DNA from 3 places in the Pseudoalteromonas marina genome. Region 2 is predicted to be linked to each of the others. Evidence: predicted binding sites of a transcription regulator. Region 2 holds the regulator's gene; each other region holds the start of a gene.

The links. Region 2 encodes sigma-54, which starts transcription at its own class of promoters, with help from an activator protein. Its sites were predicted from a motif close to GTTGGCACGNNNNTNGNNT; they were not measured.
Region 1: the regulator sigma-54 is predicted to act here: its motif matches at 1,582-1,600, upstream of PMAN_RS05640 (GumC family protein).
Region 3: the regulator sigma-54 is predicted to act here: its motif matches at 2,784-2,802, upstream of dps (DNA starvation/stationary phase protection protein Dps).

Annotation. Positions count from the first base shown of each region.
Region 1 is NZ_AHCB03000005.1:1,201,679-1,207,289, reverse strand. It holds gene PMAN_RS05640 (GumC family protein) at 1-1,484, opposite strand, end outside; gene PMAN_RS05635 (glycosyltransferase) at 1,716-2,849, opposite strand; gene PMAN_RS05630 (acyltransferase) at 2,851-3,558, opposite strand; gene PMAN_RS05625 (O-antigen ligase family protein) at 3,563-4,915, opposite strand; gene PMAN_RS05620 (lipopolysaccharide biosynthesis protein) at 4,908-5,611, opposite strand, start outside.
Region 2 is NZ_AHCB03000005.1:249,145-254,755, forward strand. It holds gene rapZ (RNase adapter RapZ) at 35-880, opposite strand; gene ptsN (PTS IIA-like nitrogen regulatory protein PtsN) at 900-1,352, opposite strand; gene hpf (ribosome hibernation promoting factor) at 1,357-1,644, opposite strand; gene PMAN_RS01185 (RNA polymerase factor sigma-54) at 1,671-3,170, opposite strand; gene lptB (LPS export ABC transporter ATP-binding protein) at 3,240-3,965, opposite strand; gene lptA (lipopolysaccharide transport periplasmic protein LptA) at 3,962-4,498, opposite strand; gene lptC (LPS export ABC transporter periplasmic protein LptC) at 4,488-5,042, opposite strand; gene kdsC (3-deoxy-manno-octulosonate-8-phosphatase KdsC) at 5,039-5,590, opposite strand; gene PMAN_RS01210 (KpsF/GutQ family sugar-phosphate isomerase) at 5,591-5,611, opposite strand, start outside.
Region 3 is NZ_AHCB03000005.1:362,298-367,908, forward strand. It holds gene PMAN_RS01740 (RNA polymerase sigma factor) at 1-419, opposite strand, end outside; gene PMAN_RS01745 (hypothetical protein) at 419-1,126, opposite strand; gene PMAN_RS19085 (hypothetical protein) at 1,241-1,702, opposite strand; gene PMAN_RS19090 (hypothetical protein) at 1,644-2,033, opposite strand; gene dps (DNA starvation/stationary phase protection protein Dps) at 2,197-2,712, opposite strand; gene PMAN_RS01760 (DUF2237 family protein) at 2,953-3,315, opposite strand; gene PMAN_RS01765 (DUF2189 domain-containing protein) at 3,520-4,299, opposite strand; gene PMAN_RS01770 (DUF6515 family protein) at 4,525-5,286, opposite strand; gene PMAN_RS01775 (methyl-accepting chemotaxis protein) at 5,562-5,611, opposite strand, start outside.

The DNA.
Region 1 (5,611 bases), 950 kb from region 2:
TGTTCAATAGAGTTAATCGCTGAGCTAAACACCAAATCTACAGGTGTATTTTTAACAATAGGTAAAATGGTAACTACCTCTAAAGAAGATAGTTTTTCTATGGTTTGAATATCTTTTAAGTGGCTGTCAAATAAGGTCGCTACAAACACAATTGTGCTACTTGTAAACACACCTAAAATAATACCCACAATAATGGATGCGACTATCGACGTATTAATTGGCTGCGTTGGACTGTAGGCGCGTTCAATGGTTTTTACTTTATCTGGCCCTTCGTACTTAACCAATTTGCCTGTCACTTTTGCCATTTCATAACGGCTTAACATATCTTTATAAAGCGATTGTTTAACATCGTAATCTCGCTCTAGTTTTCTTAACTGCTTTTCTACATCACTGGTTACTAATAGCCTTTCACCAACGAGTTTTACTTGTTGCTCTAGCATGTCGTACTCTTGTTGGTGTTGAGCTACTTCATTTTTGGCCTCTTCTAATTTTAGAATTTGCGAAACCAGAACACTGCTTTCATTGTCTTTACCACTAGGCAGTGTGTTTGCCATTTGCCATAGCTGTTCAATATTGGTGGGGTCTAAGTCTTCTGCGCTCTCTAATAGTGATTGCTGGCGATTACGTATACTTTGTAGCTCTCGTTTTTTTGAAGTAACCTTACTGTGTTTTTCGGTATAACGTGTTTTTAAAAAGCTTAACTCTGACTCCGCAACAATAATTTTTTCTTCAATACGCCCTAAAATTGGGTTTGCTTGGCCCATTTTAGTAGCCAGTGCTTTTAATTTTGCTTGCGCACCCGACAGTACAATTGTTTTTTGTTGTTGATCGCTCAATAATTTATCAAACGTTTGACGGTTACTGTGCAGCACAGCCGGCAAGGTATTGCTGTTTGTTGATTTAAAGGCAGCAAGTGCCTCTTCAGATAATTCAAGCTCATCACGAATGCTGTTCAGCTGCTGATAAAAAAACTGCTCAGAGCTATCAAGCGATGCTCGGGTGGGCGCAAGTAAACGTTCTATAAACTTCTCGACTACTTTTTCAAGCACCAGTTTCATTTTACTTTGCTCATGCCATATAAAATTAACCCGTACCAGCTCATCCCCTACCAACGACAAAGACAATGCCTGAGATAACTCTTGGTGAATTTTTTCTATTTGCGCAGGCGTCGCATTTTCTGGCACTAATTGCGTTTCTTTTGCTACTGCAATAAGTACCTTCCTGCTTATAACGAGTGTACGAAGTGCTGCCATCCGATTAGATAAATCAAATGAAAAAGATAAATCATCAAGATACGGGTTAAGTAATGCTGACTCCTCTATTAAAATAGTGGCATGATTGATATATTTTTTTTGTGCAGTCACTGTGAGCAATATAATGACAAAAGGCACCACTAAAAGTGGGATCACAAATAACTTTGCACGTGTGTATACAGCGTACAAGGTTAAGTAAAGTAATCGTTTTATTTGCTCTCTAACTAACATAATCCCTACCTATCTATTTGCATATTGCTATGCGAAATGTGGCGTTTGTTTGCAAATTAATAATTTAAACTGCAAATATCGCGCTATACATAAGGTGTTGCACAGGGTGCGCCAACTGTTGTGAATTTAATAAAAATAAGCAGTTTATTAGCGGGGATCAGGCTTTTGAGACTCAGCTCTCAAAGGCCTAATTAAATGACATGTTAGAGGGTTTTGGTTTAAAAAATCACGCTACACAGCGTGATTTAAAATAAATAAGTCTTGTTGCACTTTTAGCGCTTTTGACTCCCAACTGTGGTTCTTTGCTAATTGTTGTTGCGATAATTTTAGGGTGCTGCGCTCAATGGTGTTTAAACTAACGGCTTCATCAATTTTATTAATAAATTGATCATGCGTTTTGCCAATAAAAATTTCTGTTTTATATTGTTTTACTGCGGGAAAATCGGTAGCAACAATAGGCTTTCCTGCCGCTAAATATTCTTTAAGCTTTAATGGGTCACACGCTCTAATTTGCTCGTTATTAACAAACGGTAAAACAGACACGTTCCAATGTGTGGAAAAACTCGCTAACCGAGCATGCTCAATTGCAGGAATGTGCGTTACATTTTTAAATTGCAACAACTGCGCAGTAGGCCCCACAATATCGCCAACAAGCACTAACTGATAACTGGGTCGCTGCGCGACTAAAGCAGTGAGTAATGCAATATCTAACCACGCATTGATGCTGCCATAGAAACCAATAATGGGGCCATCTAAGTGGCTTATCTCTGGTGCAATTTCACTTTTAGAGGTGAACAAATCGTAACTAACACCATGGCTTAACATTTTTGTTTTGTGCTTAGGCATTTTGTTCATTAAAAACGCACTGATGACATAAATTAAATCAGCGTTTCGTATCAAGCTATTTTCACAAGGGGCAACAAGTGACGCATCAACGCCGGCCAATGCACTAAAATCGTCACCGCAGTAATAAATTAACCTATCGCGTTTTTGTTTTGTAATTAAATATTCGGCTGTGGGCACGCTTAACCAGTAAATAATAGGCTCATCATCAATATTTTTAAAGTATTGAGAATACACCCACTTATTGAAACGTTTTACTAATGCGTTGTCATGCCAAGGCAATACGGGGAGCTTGTAAACGTGCAGTGCTTCTGGCGTTTCAATGGTTGCGCTATTTAATTCGCTAAATAATTGTTTTAACTTATTAAATACACGTTTTAAATCGTTTAATTTAAGGCTTGGCTTTCGCATACCAATTGAATTGACCCAATGTACTTCATGATTTTTAGCCAGTTCAGCAAATAGGTGCTGAGTGCTACTGGGGTGGCTTGCCCAATCCTCTGCAAAAACAACAAATCTCATATTATGATTCCTTTATGTATTTAACTACTTTCGCTGGATTGCCCGCAGCAATACTAAAGGCGGGTATGTTTTTAGTCACAACACTACCTGCGCCAATAATCGCCCCTTCACCTATGGTAACGCCCCCAAGCACTGTTACTCCGGTGCCAAGCCATGCCCCGCGCTTTATAATAATATCGCCAATTTGGTTTTCATCATCACTTTGCCCCTGGGCTCTTCGTTCACAATCAACTGGGTGCCCTGGAAAACCCGCTAAAAATACACGCCCTGCTAACCTAACGTCGTCTTCAAGGGTTATGGTACGTCCTACCGAAAACGCATTTTGCCAACCAATATCCACATTGTTACCAATGGTTAGTGTGGGTGTTGTTTGCCCTCCTACCCGCCCGCAAAAGGTAGAAATACCCGACATTCTCACGTTGTTTTTACACACAACATTAAGCTCACCCAGCACTTGCGGCATACCTGAATATAAATAAAGCTGCTTTTTACTGCCTTTAATTTGGCTTTTGAAAAGGGGCGTAAAATAAGTGATACGTAAAAATTCATGTATAAATTGTTTTAAAAATTGATGAACAAAATAAAGCGATGAATGAAAAAACGGGATAACAATCATTTGTGGATTGCGAATCGTTTTTGCAAATTGAAAAAGTGATTTTGCAAAAGGATGAGGGCTACATTTAAGCCAATGTTTAATGTGTATGATCATAGTTTTATTCCTTATTGCTCTCAACAGTGATTTTTTCGAGTGCGATTGTTAGCGCTAAAATAATGTAAAGCGGCCAAGTAAAAGCTTGTGTTAGGAAAGTACCTGCAACCATAAAGCCTATTAAACCTGCTTTTAATGCATTTGCATTCACTGCAACTTGGTCGTTATGGTTAAGCGCATTGATGCAATACACGCGTGATAAGCTGCGATATATACTGGCAATTAATAATACAAATATACCTATACCTACAAAGCCTGTTTCGCCTAACACCTGAAACCATGTACTGTGTACTGCATGATTCTTGCCATCCCAATGCGGACTGTAAAAATAATAATTTACGTAAAAGTTATCGACTCCCACACCTGTTAGCGGGTTAGAAAGCGCCATATTAATTGCCGCTTGCCATGCATATATTCGACCCATTGCAGACGCATCAACCCCGTCTTCTGCTGCGCCTCCACTTTGCCTATCACCAATGCCTGCAAACACCATCATTGCTAGCATGGCAACAGCTGCACACATTCCTACTACAATTGGGTTTTTTACTTTTTGATACAAAAAGAAACTTAAAATAGCAGCAATACCCAGTAGGCCACCTCGGCTCTGTGTGGCTATTACGCCAGAAATAGCTAACAACAATCCTACGGCTGCAAATAGACGACGATATTTATTCGCACTTTTATCAAATAACTCTGCAGCCAAAAAAGACACCGGAAACATCAACACTAACGATAGATCGTTAGGGTCTCCTAATTGCGAGCGGTACTCACGAGAAATAGTGACACGCGTGCCCTCAACCAAGCCAATACCATTCATTTTGTTACTTAGTGCAACCAACGCCACCGAAATACCCGAAATCATTATGCCCATTCGTACTAAACTAAAATGCGAAAATCGGGTTAACCACCAGCTAATGGCAAATACCATAATGAAAACCTTCACTAGCACACCAGTCCAATACTCTATTGCCATACCTTTATTGGATGCACTAAATACGCAAACAGTGAGCCAAACAAACCAAATTACAAACACCAAGTGTGTTGAACTCCAATGAGGCTTTAACGATTTTGAAATGAATAAATGCCATGCAATAGCCAGTAATGAAGCTAAGGCCAACATTTTAGGAATTTTAAGGGGCATTAATACAACAAAGACTTCATGTAGCCTAAAGTAGCTAAACAGTATAAAAAGAATAATAAATACCGTGCTTATTTTAACGGCTAAAAACCCTGCAAAAGGTAACAATAATAAAGCAAAGGCTGCAATGGGACCAAAGCGCATGTAAAGCATTAATGTTAATGTCATTACAAATAAGCCGTTGATCATCAGACAATATTTTTTATACCAACTAATCATACACTTTACCCCGCATTGTTTGCTGGGTAAGTGCTAAAATTGCGTGTTTGTATTTATAAAACAAAGCAATTAAAAAGCAGATAAAAACAATGCATTGAATAAGCTCAAAATAGGCAGTTTGTGTAATGCTTAAAAAGTATATTAAAGAAAAACACACCCAGCTGGGCAGCAAACGCGTAATACTAAACGTTAAACTTTCTAATTGTTGGCTAATAACAATAAGTAAACTGGTTTTAATTAACTGCGCAATGCAAAGTGCAACCACTACGCCATATACGTTATATCGAGGAACTAAAACGGCTAACAAAGCCAGCACAGCAAATGCGCTAATTGCATTTACCACAGTAACAAATGCACCATTGTAATGGATGTAACACCCTATATTGAGTAAATCACTATGGTGCTTAATAACCACAATAAAAATAAGGCTTGGTAGCAACCAAGTATGCAACTGATAATTTTGTGGTAACACTAAACTAAAAATAGACGGGGTGATGATAAGCATTAACGCGCACAGTAAAATGGCCGAATCTAAACACAGCGTACACAGCTCGACATAACGTTCTCGGTTTTTAGCCAATTCATCAAAACGACGTGAGAACCACCACATTCTAATAGGTTCAAAAGCGAACGAGGTCATAACGGCAAACTGTAAAGCGACATAATATTGAGCCAGTTTTTCTTTGCCCTCACTGG
Region 2 (5,611 bases):
TATCAAAGCTGAACAGGTTATTAGTTTTGTAAAATTACTTTTCTTGTTCTCTGTGACGTATTTTTACATTGGGATGCGTAACTGCAAAGCTTTCGCCAATTGTTTGCGCTAAATATACAGAGCGATGTTGCCCGCCAGTACAGCCAATCGCAATAGTTAAATAGCTTCTGTTATTTCGCTCTAGGTGTGGTAGCCATGTTTGTACAAAGGTTTGTATTTGCCATGTAAATTTTTGAACTATGCTGTGGCTAGCCAAATAATCTTTTACTGGTTGGTCTAGGCCATTAAGTGGTTTTAGTTCAGGCTCCCAATGCGGGTTAGGTAAAAAACGCGCATCAAATACGTAATCTGCTTCTTTAGGAATGCCATGTTTAAAACCAAAAGATTCAAATGTAACAATCAGCTGCTTATCTTTTTTACCTAATATTTTTTCGCGAATTGATTCAGCAAGTTGATGAACGCTTAGCTCACTGGTATCGATCATGTAATCGGCGCGCGTAATTAGCACATCGAGAAGTTCTTTTTCTTTTTTTATGGCTAAATCAAGCGGAAGTGAATCTATTGATAAAGGGTGTAAGCGTCTGGTTTCAGAAAATCGTTTAATAAGGGTTTGATCTTCACTGTCTAAGTAGAACAGCGTTGGTTTTGTAAAACCCGGTAAGTATTCGATGATGTGATTAAATTCATCTTGCTCTTTTGGTAAATTTCGCACATCTATACTAACGGCAATTTTATCGTAGTTATCAGAAACGCTTCTTACCAAAGAAGGTAATAAATTTACTGGAATGTTATCTACGCAATAATAACCTAGATCTTCAACAACGCGTAAAGCAACCGACTTACCAGAACCAGAACGGCCACTTATGATAATCAACTCCATTAATCACCCTTTAAATTTGTTACGATTGGTCAACAATAATTTGATACAACTCAGCATCCGATTTAGCACAGCGAAGCTGCTTACAAAATTCTTTATTTTTTAGTTTATCAGCTATCGTTGCTAGCGTCTTTAAATGCTGTTGGTTATCGCCTTCAGGTACGATGAGTGCAACAAAAATATCAACAGGGCGGTTGTCTATAGCATCAAAATTAATCGGTGTTTCACTTACTAACACCAATGCTAAAGGTTCTTGTGCGCCGCTCATTCGGCCATGTGGAATAGCAATACCTCTTCCTATCCCTGTGCTGCCTAGCTTTTCGCGGGTTAATAAAGCGCCCAAAATATCCTGTTGAGATAAATACGGTAATTTATCGTGAGCCAGCTCGCTAATAAACTCTAAAATTCTTTTTTTACTATTAAAAAGGACCGCAGCTTTACTGCAGTCCTGGCATATAAGTGAACTTAATTTCATCATATTAGTGTCGAGCAAGCTTCTCTTTGTGTTTAATTACTTGACGGTCAAGCTTGTCAATCAATGAATCAATAGCTGCATACATATCTTGATGTTCAGTGGATGCGAATAATTCAGCACCACTTACATGAATAGTTGCTTCTGCTTTTTGATTTAATTTTTCTATATCAAGAATGACATGAACATTATTAATATGATCAGAGTGCCTTTCTAGCTTCGCAAATTTGGTATTTATATAGTCTCTTAATGAATCAGTTAGTTCTACATGACGACCAGTTAAATTTAGTTGCATAAGCATTACCCTCTTTGTTTAGCGTCTTAAATCAGGCTCTTTCGCTGATTTGACGGTGGAATAGCCAGAGATTCGCGATATTTTGCGATTGTACGTCTCGCTACTTTAATTCCTTGCTCAGCCAATATATCCGCAATTTTGCTATCACTCAATGGTTTTGCTGAGTTTTCTGCTGCGATTAATTTTTTAATAAGTGCACGTATTGCAGTAGATGAACACTCTCCACCATTTTCGGTACTTACGTGGCTTGAGAAAAAGTATTTAAGCTCAAATATTCCACGCGGTGTGTGCATATACTTTTGCGTGGTTACGCGCGAAATTGTTGATTCGTGCATTTCTACCATTTCAGCAACATCATTTAAAACCATCGGTTTCATGGCTTCTGGCCCGTGTTCAAAAAAGCCCTGTTGTTGTTTAACAATACAGTTAGTTACTTTTAAAAGTGTATCATTTCTACTTTCTAAGCTTTTTATAAACCATTTAGCTTCTTGTAAATGTGAGCGAATAAATTGACTGTCGCCGCTTGATTTAACTGTACGCGACATCGCTGCATATTGGCTGTTTACACGAATTTTTGGCATGCTGTCTGGGTTTAACTCTACAATCCAGCGGCCTTTAATTTTTTTAACTGACACATCAGGTATTACATACTCAGACTCTTCTCGTACTATTGTGTCTGCAGGCTTAGGGTTGAGCGTATGAATAAGTGTCATTACTTCTTTAAGCTCATCTTCTTTGAGCTTCGTTTTTTTCATTAATGTACGGTAGTCACGAGCAGCTAACAAATCAATGTGCTCGGTTAAAATCATTTTTGTTTCATCAATAAAAGGCGTGCCTTTATCAAATTGATTTAACTGAATACACAAACACTCTTGTAAGCTACGTGCCGCAATACCCACTGGGTCAAATAGCTGAATGCGCTTTAATACAGCTTCTATTTCGTCAAGTTCAACCTCAACGTCATCGTCATTATCTTGATTAAAGCTCTCTAAAATCTCTTCGCAACTGAGTGTCAGTATGCCTGAATCATCCACCGCTTCTACAATAGCAATAGCAATGGCTTCATCTGTAGGGCTAAATGGCGTTAATTGTAATTGCCACATTAAATATTCGTGAAGCGTTTCAGTTGATGCGCCCTGATATATAGACTCATCTTCAGGCATTGGGCCTGAAGATGATGCAGGGGCTGCACTCATGTACTCATCCCAGCTAACGTCCATTGCCATGTCGTCACTTACGGTATCTTTAGCAAGCGCTTCACCACTGTCTTGTTCATACTCGCTAGGGGCTTCATCTACAGATACGGTTACTGTAACTTCATCGTTATCTGCTTTTTGCTCATTTTTGCCCGCAAGATCATCGGCATAGTCTTGCTCCTCAACCTCAAGTAATGGGTTGCTGTCGAGCGCTTCTTGTATTTCTTGCTGAAGATCCAATGTGCTTAATTGCAGCAAGCGAATAGCTTGTTGCAACTGAGGTGTCATTGTAAGTTGCTGGCCCATGCGCAGCTGTAGTGATTGCCTCATGTATCTCTAACAATCCTTTTAAGTTGTTATAGTTAATACTAGCAGATGCTTATAAATAAGGCGTAAATGTTACAGCCTAAATTGCTCGCCTAAATATACATCGCGTACAGTTTTATCATTTAATACGTGTTCAGGGGTACCAGAAGCAATCAGTTCCCCATGAGAAACAATGTAGGCTTTTTCGCAAACATCAAGGGTTTCTCTTACATTGTGGTCTGTTATTAATACGCCAATCCCACGGTTTTTCAGGTGTTCAATAATTTTTTTAATATCTAATACTGAGATAGGGTCAACACCGGCAAATGGTTCGTCTAGCAAAATAAACTTTGGATCTGCGGCTAAAGCACGTGCAATCTCTACTCGGCGACGTTCTCCGCCCGATAATGCCATACCTTTGCTATCCCGAATGTGTTGAATGCTAAATTCATCTAATAGATTATTCAATGTATCTTCTCTGGCTTGCTTAGTGAGCTCCTTTCGAGTTTCTAAAATAGCCATTAAGTTTTGATACACTGTTAATTTTCTAAATATAGACGACTCTTGTGGTAAGTAGCCAATGCCTAATCTAGCACGACTGTGCATAGGTAAAAGCGTAATATCGTTCTCGTCGATAGATATTTTGCCTTTATCGCTAGGGACTAAACCTACAATCATGTAAAAGGTTGTTGTTTTACCTGCGCCGTTTGGCCCAAGCAAGCCTACAATACTGCCAGCTTGAACTTCTAAGCCCACATTTTTTACAACTTCACGGCCTTTGTAGCTTTTGGCTAGTAGCTCTGCTTTTAATGTGCTCATGGTTGGCCTTTGTCAATTTTTTTAGGCTCCACAGGCACTAAGATAGTGTGTACACGGTCAGTTGAGCTTTCATCTTTTTCGGCGCTAATAAGCTGCTGTTCTATATCGTAGGTAATGCTTTTAGCATTCATTTTTTGCCCAGCTTGAGATATCTCTGCATCTCCAATTAATGTTAAAAAACGCGTTGAAACATCGTATCTAACTTCATTAGCGCTGGCGCTCATTATTGTGCCGTCGGCTTGTTTTTCTTCAAAATATGCAGGCGTACCTGTGGCAATTAACAATTGCTTGTTGTCGCCTAGCTCATCACGCTTGTGAACCTCAAGGCGGTCTGCGGTAATTTTTCTGTCGCCATGAATAATTTCAACATTTTTTTCGAAGATACCTACGTTTTCTTTTAGTTGACCCTCTTGTTTATCCGCACTAATCGAAATTTGATTTGCAGAAATTGGCGCTGTTGGTTCAGCGGCATTAGTACCTAATGCAAGTAAAAATGTTGGAATAATAAAGAGTGTTGATAGTTTATTGGTCATAATAAATAGTTCGCGTATGGTTAATTAATTTTATCACTTCGGTTTTTAAATCGGCTTCTAAGCCTTTACCGGTGATTTTTAAATTGGGCCCTGTAACAATGACAGGCTGCTCTGATTGCATCGTTAGTAATTTTATATCTACCTGAATGTTATCAGCATTAATTTTATCTATCATTGCGTTATCAGTTAAATTACTAGCAACAACGTTACCTTCTAATATTAATTGTCTGCCTTCGTATAATGTTGCTTCATTAGCGTTAATTCGCCATGTTTGCTTGTTGTTGTATAGCGTAAAAATAGGTTTATCAAAAAAGGTAAACCCTAATTCTTGATATAGCTCCATTCGTGCTGCCGTTACTTTATGGCTGATTTTCCCATTTTCGTCATACGCTGTTTGTTTTAGCTCTATGGCTGTGTAATCGGGCTTTGCAATTATGTCTGCTTCGGTTTGTTGTGGTAAATTTACTTGTGTGAAATAAGGGTACCAAAGCCAAACCATACAGCTGATGAATAAAACGCTTAATATTATGCGCGCTGCATTCATGAACTGGTCCCTTTTGTGGTCAAAGGTTTGTTATTTTCAAGCATTAGCAGGTCGGTTAGTTCTCTCACTGCACCAAAGCCACCTAGCATTTGTGTTGTATAATGCGCTAAACGTTTTATTAGCGGATGGGCGTCATTTACTGCAACAGCAAACCCTACTAACTCCATCACTGGCATGTCTGGGCCATCATCGCCAATGTAGGCAATTTGCTCATCATTTAAATTGAGCTTTGTTTTTAGTTCTTCGTAAGCGAGTAATTTATTTTCTTGGCCTTGATATATATGTTGTACTGTTAGGCTTGTCATACGCTGTTGTACTATTTTTGAGTGGCGTCCTGTAATTACCGCAACTTCAAAGCCGCTATTAATTAGCGCTTTAATGCCAAAGCCATCTTTTGTATTAAATGCTTTGAGCTCTTCGCCTTGGTTACCCAAATAAATGCGACCATCAGAAAACACACCATCAATATCACAAATAAGTAGCTTTACTTTTTTTGCACGTGCTTTTGCGTCTTCACTCAATGGTTGATAGAGCTCTTCAAATTGCATTTATAATACTCCTGCTTTTAG
Region 3 (5,611 bases), 110 kb from region 2:
TTTAGACCTAACGTATGTGCTATTTCGGCTTGGTTAAAACCTTCTAATTGAAGAGAAATAACTTGCCTAAATTTTAATGGTAGCCGTCTCATCGCTGTCATTAAATCATACGTGTTATCGCTGTGTTGGTGAGAATCAGTACTAACCAAGTCAAGTAAAGGGTCGCTTAAATTATGACGATCTTGGCGACGTGTTTCTTTTAAAACATGATCGACAGCACGGTTGTGTGCGACCCTAGCAATAAAGGTCTTCATACTTGAATCGCCTCTAAAGTTTTCTACTGCATGCCAAACAGCTAACGATATATCTTGCAGTAGGTCTTCTCTAAGTGCTTGGTCTGCTTCATGTGTTGTAGCAATACGCGCCATTAAAGGTGCGTATTGCAATAGTATCTCATGAATATGATCCCTTTTTTCCACTAGTCTTCCTTGTTTTTGATAAATACACTTCTGTAAGCAATATAGCTTATACACGTGAGTATAGGACCCGTAATAATCGCACTTAATAAAAAAGTATAAGGAGCTAACAATAGACTTAAGAAAGAAATTAGCGCGATTAAACACATTGGTTTAAACGCATAGAAAAAAGCATTTAGGCTACTTTTTAATGCTTGCAGTACATTTTTATCACCAAGTAAAACACAATAGCCTGCAAAACTGACAGGCAGTGTAACAGGAATAACCGAGGCAAAAATAATACCTAGTTGCCATTGGGTAACTTCAGTAGGCTGCGAAAATAAAAGTAAATTTATGCCATCATTTCCTAGTAAAAGCTTTGCTACAAATAACTGAATAAAAAAAGCAGATGCTAAAATTGCTGAAAGCGGAATCATGCTTAGCCAGTTTTTAGCTTTAAAAATCGACTTCAATGAAAATACTTTTTGAGTGGCCAAATGGTGAATGACGATAATAGCGCTGCTGCCTACAAAAGTGGCAGCCCATTTGGAGGCTAGCATGCCATAAGGGGCGGGTAGTATTTGAAAAATACCTTCAATAATTAAAGGAAGCAGTAAAAATAAAAAAAGTTTTACAGGTGCTTGCTTAAAAAGTGAAAAACCGTCTTGAAGCCATTGATTAGCTTTACTAGCGGGTAAACTATGTAGTGGGGTTACTGTTAATGTATTCATAATTACTCTCCTTTTGATTGTTATGTTATTAGTCGATAACAATGAGAATAATCTGACATTTTATTTTTAATTAAAGTAAAAAATTTAAAACACAAAAATAGATTTATAATTAGATTAGCTTACATCACAAGCAGGATGTAAATTAAGCACTTCGGTAACTACTTGACCAAATAGAGCTTGTTCTTGCTTTGACAAATTAATAGTTGGGTCAAATTTCATGATATCCGCGGGTCGTGAAGTAATTATTTCTGAAAAAGTCATTGCTGTTAATACATTGCCAGCATAAGAGGCATGGTTGCCATCATCCATATGTAGTTTTGCATTTGGCATTAACTCTAAAAGCCTGTTCCAAACAAGGCCAATAGGAGCTACGCAGCTAGGTTGTTTAGCGCTTATTGATAAATGTAAGTCGTATACACGCTGGCCTTCTTCAGGGTTGCCTCTTTGTGGATGTTCAGGAAATAAAATAGGTGTGATATTTTGTGCCTTGGCTGATGAAATTAAATGCTCAGCGGCATCAGTAGGGTAAGTTGTTAAACCAGACTGAGAGTATTTTTGGCCATTGAAAAATGGCATGGCTTAGATTTTTGTTTTTAAGTTTGTCTACGTTTGCCCTAATACTCACAATATTATCTAAAAAAGGTCCCGACACTGTGGTTGTTTGAACTGACTTATCTGGGTATTGGTTTTCGATTATATGCTCAATGATCCGCCCTAACTGACTGCTGTGACTATTGCCATAAATAATAATGTTGTAATTACCTTCAATATTGTTTTGTGTAATTGGAGTATGACTGGCACTTGTATTTGATTGCTGAACTTTGGTATTACTGCTGCCTGAACCGCAGGCTGATAAAAAGATTAAAGAAAAAAGCCAAAATTGTTTAGGGGTATTAAAACTTATCATACTAATTTGTACCAATATTGAAAACTACTTACTGATACTAGTAGGTTAATTCTTATGCCACAAGTTCTTGCACGGCTCAAATACCTTAGTGATATTTTGTTTTATGATTTAAACAAAAAGCCCAGCAAAAATGCTGGGCTAAGGTACTTAGGTAATAAAGGTATTATTGCGCTAATTCACCAGTAGCTGACTCTATGTGTGCTCTTACAAACCACTGAAATTGCTCAAGATCGGCAAGTTGGCTTATTAACATATCTTCAGATACTGGGTCTAAATCTGATACCGTTTCGATGGCTTTACGGTGATCGGCATTAATGCCGTTGTACACTTTATCTAACGCGCCTAAATGCTCGGTAACAAGTCCTTTACCTAATGAATATTCGTTCCATGTACGGCGGTCAACAATTGACTTAGGTGTCCCTACTGGTATGCCGCCTAAAGTGGCAATACGCTCGGCTATTGTATCTGTCATTTCGCGCACAGCTTCAACCTGAGGGTCTAGCATTTCATGCACACCTATAAAATTAGGACCAACAACATTCCAATGAATATGTTTTAGTGTTAATTGAAGATCTATAAGTGCAACCATGCGGTTATCTAAGGCTGCGATAGTTTTTTCAGCTGATTCGTTGCTCATACCTGGTGCAGTAAATTTAGCTTGCTTATTTGTATTGCTCATAACTTCTCCTACTTAACTATTTAATATTTTCACGTAGTCCTTTAATGTAATAAATACGTGATAATTGTATGAAGCAATCAATATGCCGAAAGTTAAACTAAATATAATTGTTTTAAATCAGTCGCTTGTGTTTTTGCTTTTGTTTGGTTTTTTATTAATATGAGGTGGTTATGAAAAGTCTGCATCTTTTTGTAAAATTTGCAGACCAAACAGATTTGCTGAAACTAAACTAGAATATTTTTAACGGGTGTATTCATGTGCCTTTAGTAATTCAAGCGGTATTACTTCAAGCGATTTTTTATTAGTGGCCTGCAAGATTACTGGCGGCGCAACGTTTGCTTGTTGCGCATGAAGCCATCTTATTGCGCATAAACACCATTTGTCGCCAGCTTTTAAGCCTTCAAAATCGTAAAGTGGATTGGGCGTTATGAGATCATTACCTTGTGACTTCGAAAACTGTAAAAATTCTTCGGTCATAATTGCACACACACTATGATTACCGCGATCAGAGTCTGGTACATAGCAAAAACCCTCGCGAGTATACCCGCCATTCCCACAGCATAATTGTAACCGGGTATCCAGAACGTTAAATTGATTTGCCATAAGGTGCCTTAAGTCATTATGTTTAATACAGTAAAAATTACTTTATCAGGCGCTAAAAAGTATAGCTACTAAAGTGAGGATGTTTGATTATGACTTTTTAAAAAAAATTGGGGCATTTAAATGAAGGGAGGAGGGGAAAAGTATTATTTGTGCCACAAACTAGTTTCACTAGATCGTGGCACAAGTTGAGTTAAAGTTTGTTAACTATTCGTATTTTCTGGCTTTTTTAGTTTTGATTACTGCAATGTATGCGTGCCAGCTTGCATAGCTAAGTAGTGGCATAATCACAATAAACCCAACAGCCCCAGTTACAAAACCAAGCGCAACCATTAGGAAAATGCATATTGACCAAACAACCATTGGCGCAAAGTTATTTTTAACGGCGTTAATAGATGAGACGATAGCTGTCATTATGTCTACGCGTCTTTCCATCATAATTTGTGGTGTAAATGCAGACACTGAAAAAACAGACACGAGTAAAACGCCACCTGCAATTGTACCAAGCGTTAAAAATGCTGACAGTTCTTCAAATGTTGGGTTAGCGTAGTTAGGGTATAAAGCATGAACAAGGGCGGCAATGCGCATCCACGCAATCATTATTACGAGTAATAATATTGCAAATCCCCACTCTCCAACTGGGTTTCTAAACATCGACTTTAGCGAATGCCTAAAAGTGGGTTTGTGGCCTTTTTCGAGTTCCCATGCTACGTCGTATAGGCCGGCTGCGAAAGCGGGTCCAATTAAAACAAACGCAACAGTGGCGGGTAAAATTACAAATACGCTTTGTGCAAAAAATGCAGAGTAGATAATAGCTGCAGGAATAATACTAAACACTAGGCCATAAATTACAGTAAGTAACGGGGCTCGGGTCATGTCTTTAAACGCAAGTGCTAACCAGTGAAAAGCAGCGAACGTATCTACTTTGTTACACTCTATACAGCGAGCAAATTCGGTGTTTTTTTCAATTGTTTTTGTTGTAGGCATAAGTGGAGCTCCTCTATAAAGCCTCTATTTAGGTTTAGGTCATAAACGCTTTATTTACAAATATTAAACATACATACGGAGCTAAAATTAAAATTGTTCACTAAATAAACGTTTTATGTTTTTTAGTAGGGGTATTACAAAAGGAAATTTTATAAGAGGATTGCTGAAATCTATATTAATAAAGTACTACTTAACCTGTAGGCAGGTTAAGTAGTTAAATAATGCTCAGCCTAAGCTGATTGCTAGGTATTGTATCTCGTCACCATTTATTTGTGGCAAAAAGTAAATATCGTTGTATTTAAAATATTGCTGAGAGTTTATGGTAACTGGCTCAGCTGACGATGGTAGTTCATCGTAAACTTGCCCTAAGCTATAGTCGAAGACGTTGCCAATTTTAATAGCTTTGTTGCGCTGAATTATTGGCGCATCTACCACTTTATAGCCGCCGTTATCGGCAATATAAAAAACGTTTTGATAAGCATAATATGTGGTGTTGCGATGTTTCATACGCGAATAATGTCTAGGAAGTTTTTTAATGCGCAGTCCGCGAGGTGGCATCACAGCGTGATAGCCTTTTTTAGCTTTTCGGTAGTAAATGCCGTCATTAAAGCTAAATGAAATTCCATTAAACCAAATAGAGGTACTTCTTCTTGGCAAGTGCCTTATGTATCTATTTTCTTTGTAATAACGCGGCTTATACCTATTAGTTAGGTAGTTATATTTATGATTGTCGAAACGTAGTTGTTTACGCTTTTCTTGCTGCTTTTTTTGCTTGTTCTTTTCTTTTTTACGGTCTTGGCGCTTTTCTTTTTTATGCTCTATGCGTAGTTTTTTTTCATGGCGACGTTCATCGCGCTTATACTCAATGCGTTTAGGGTTTTCGTGCTTATAATTTTTATGAACTTCTCGCTCGTTGGGTGCTGCAATTGCGGTGCTTGAAAGCGCGCTAATGGCAATTATACCCGATAGTAAAAATGTAAGTTTCATAGTGTGCCTCGTTTATGTTGTTACATAACTAGGCTTAATATTAACCTCTGAAACTGAACATTAACTGACCTATTTAATGTTTGGGCGTACCTTTACATTGCTTTACGTAAGCCAAACAGTTTCTTACTTTTTATTACAGTTTTAAACAGGGCGCTTTAAACAATCATATGCATGTGGTGAAAAAAGAGTGCAGGTTAAAATTAAAGACTAATTTTAAGACAAGCTATTAAAATTTAAATCATTTTAATAGCTTGTTCATTAGTGCTTAGCTGGGGTTAACAAATCTCATCGAGTAAATGCATCACACGTTCGCTGGCTGCTTCCA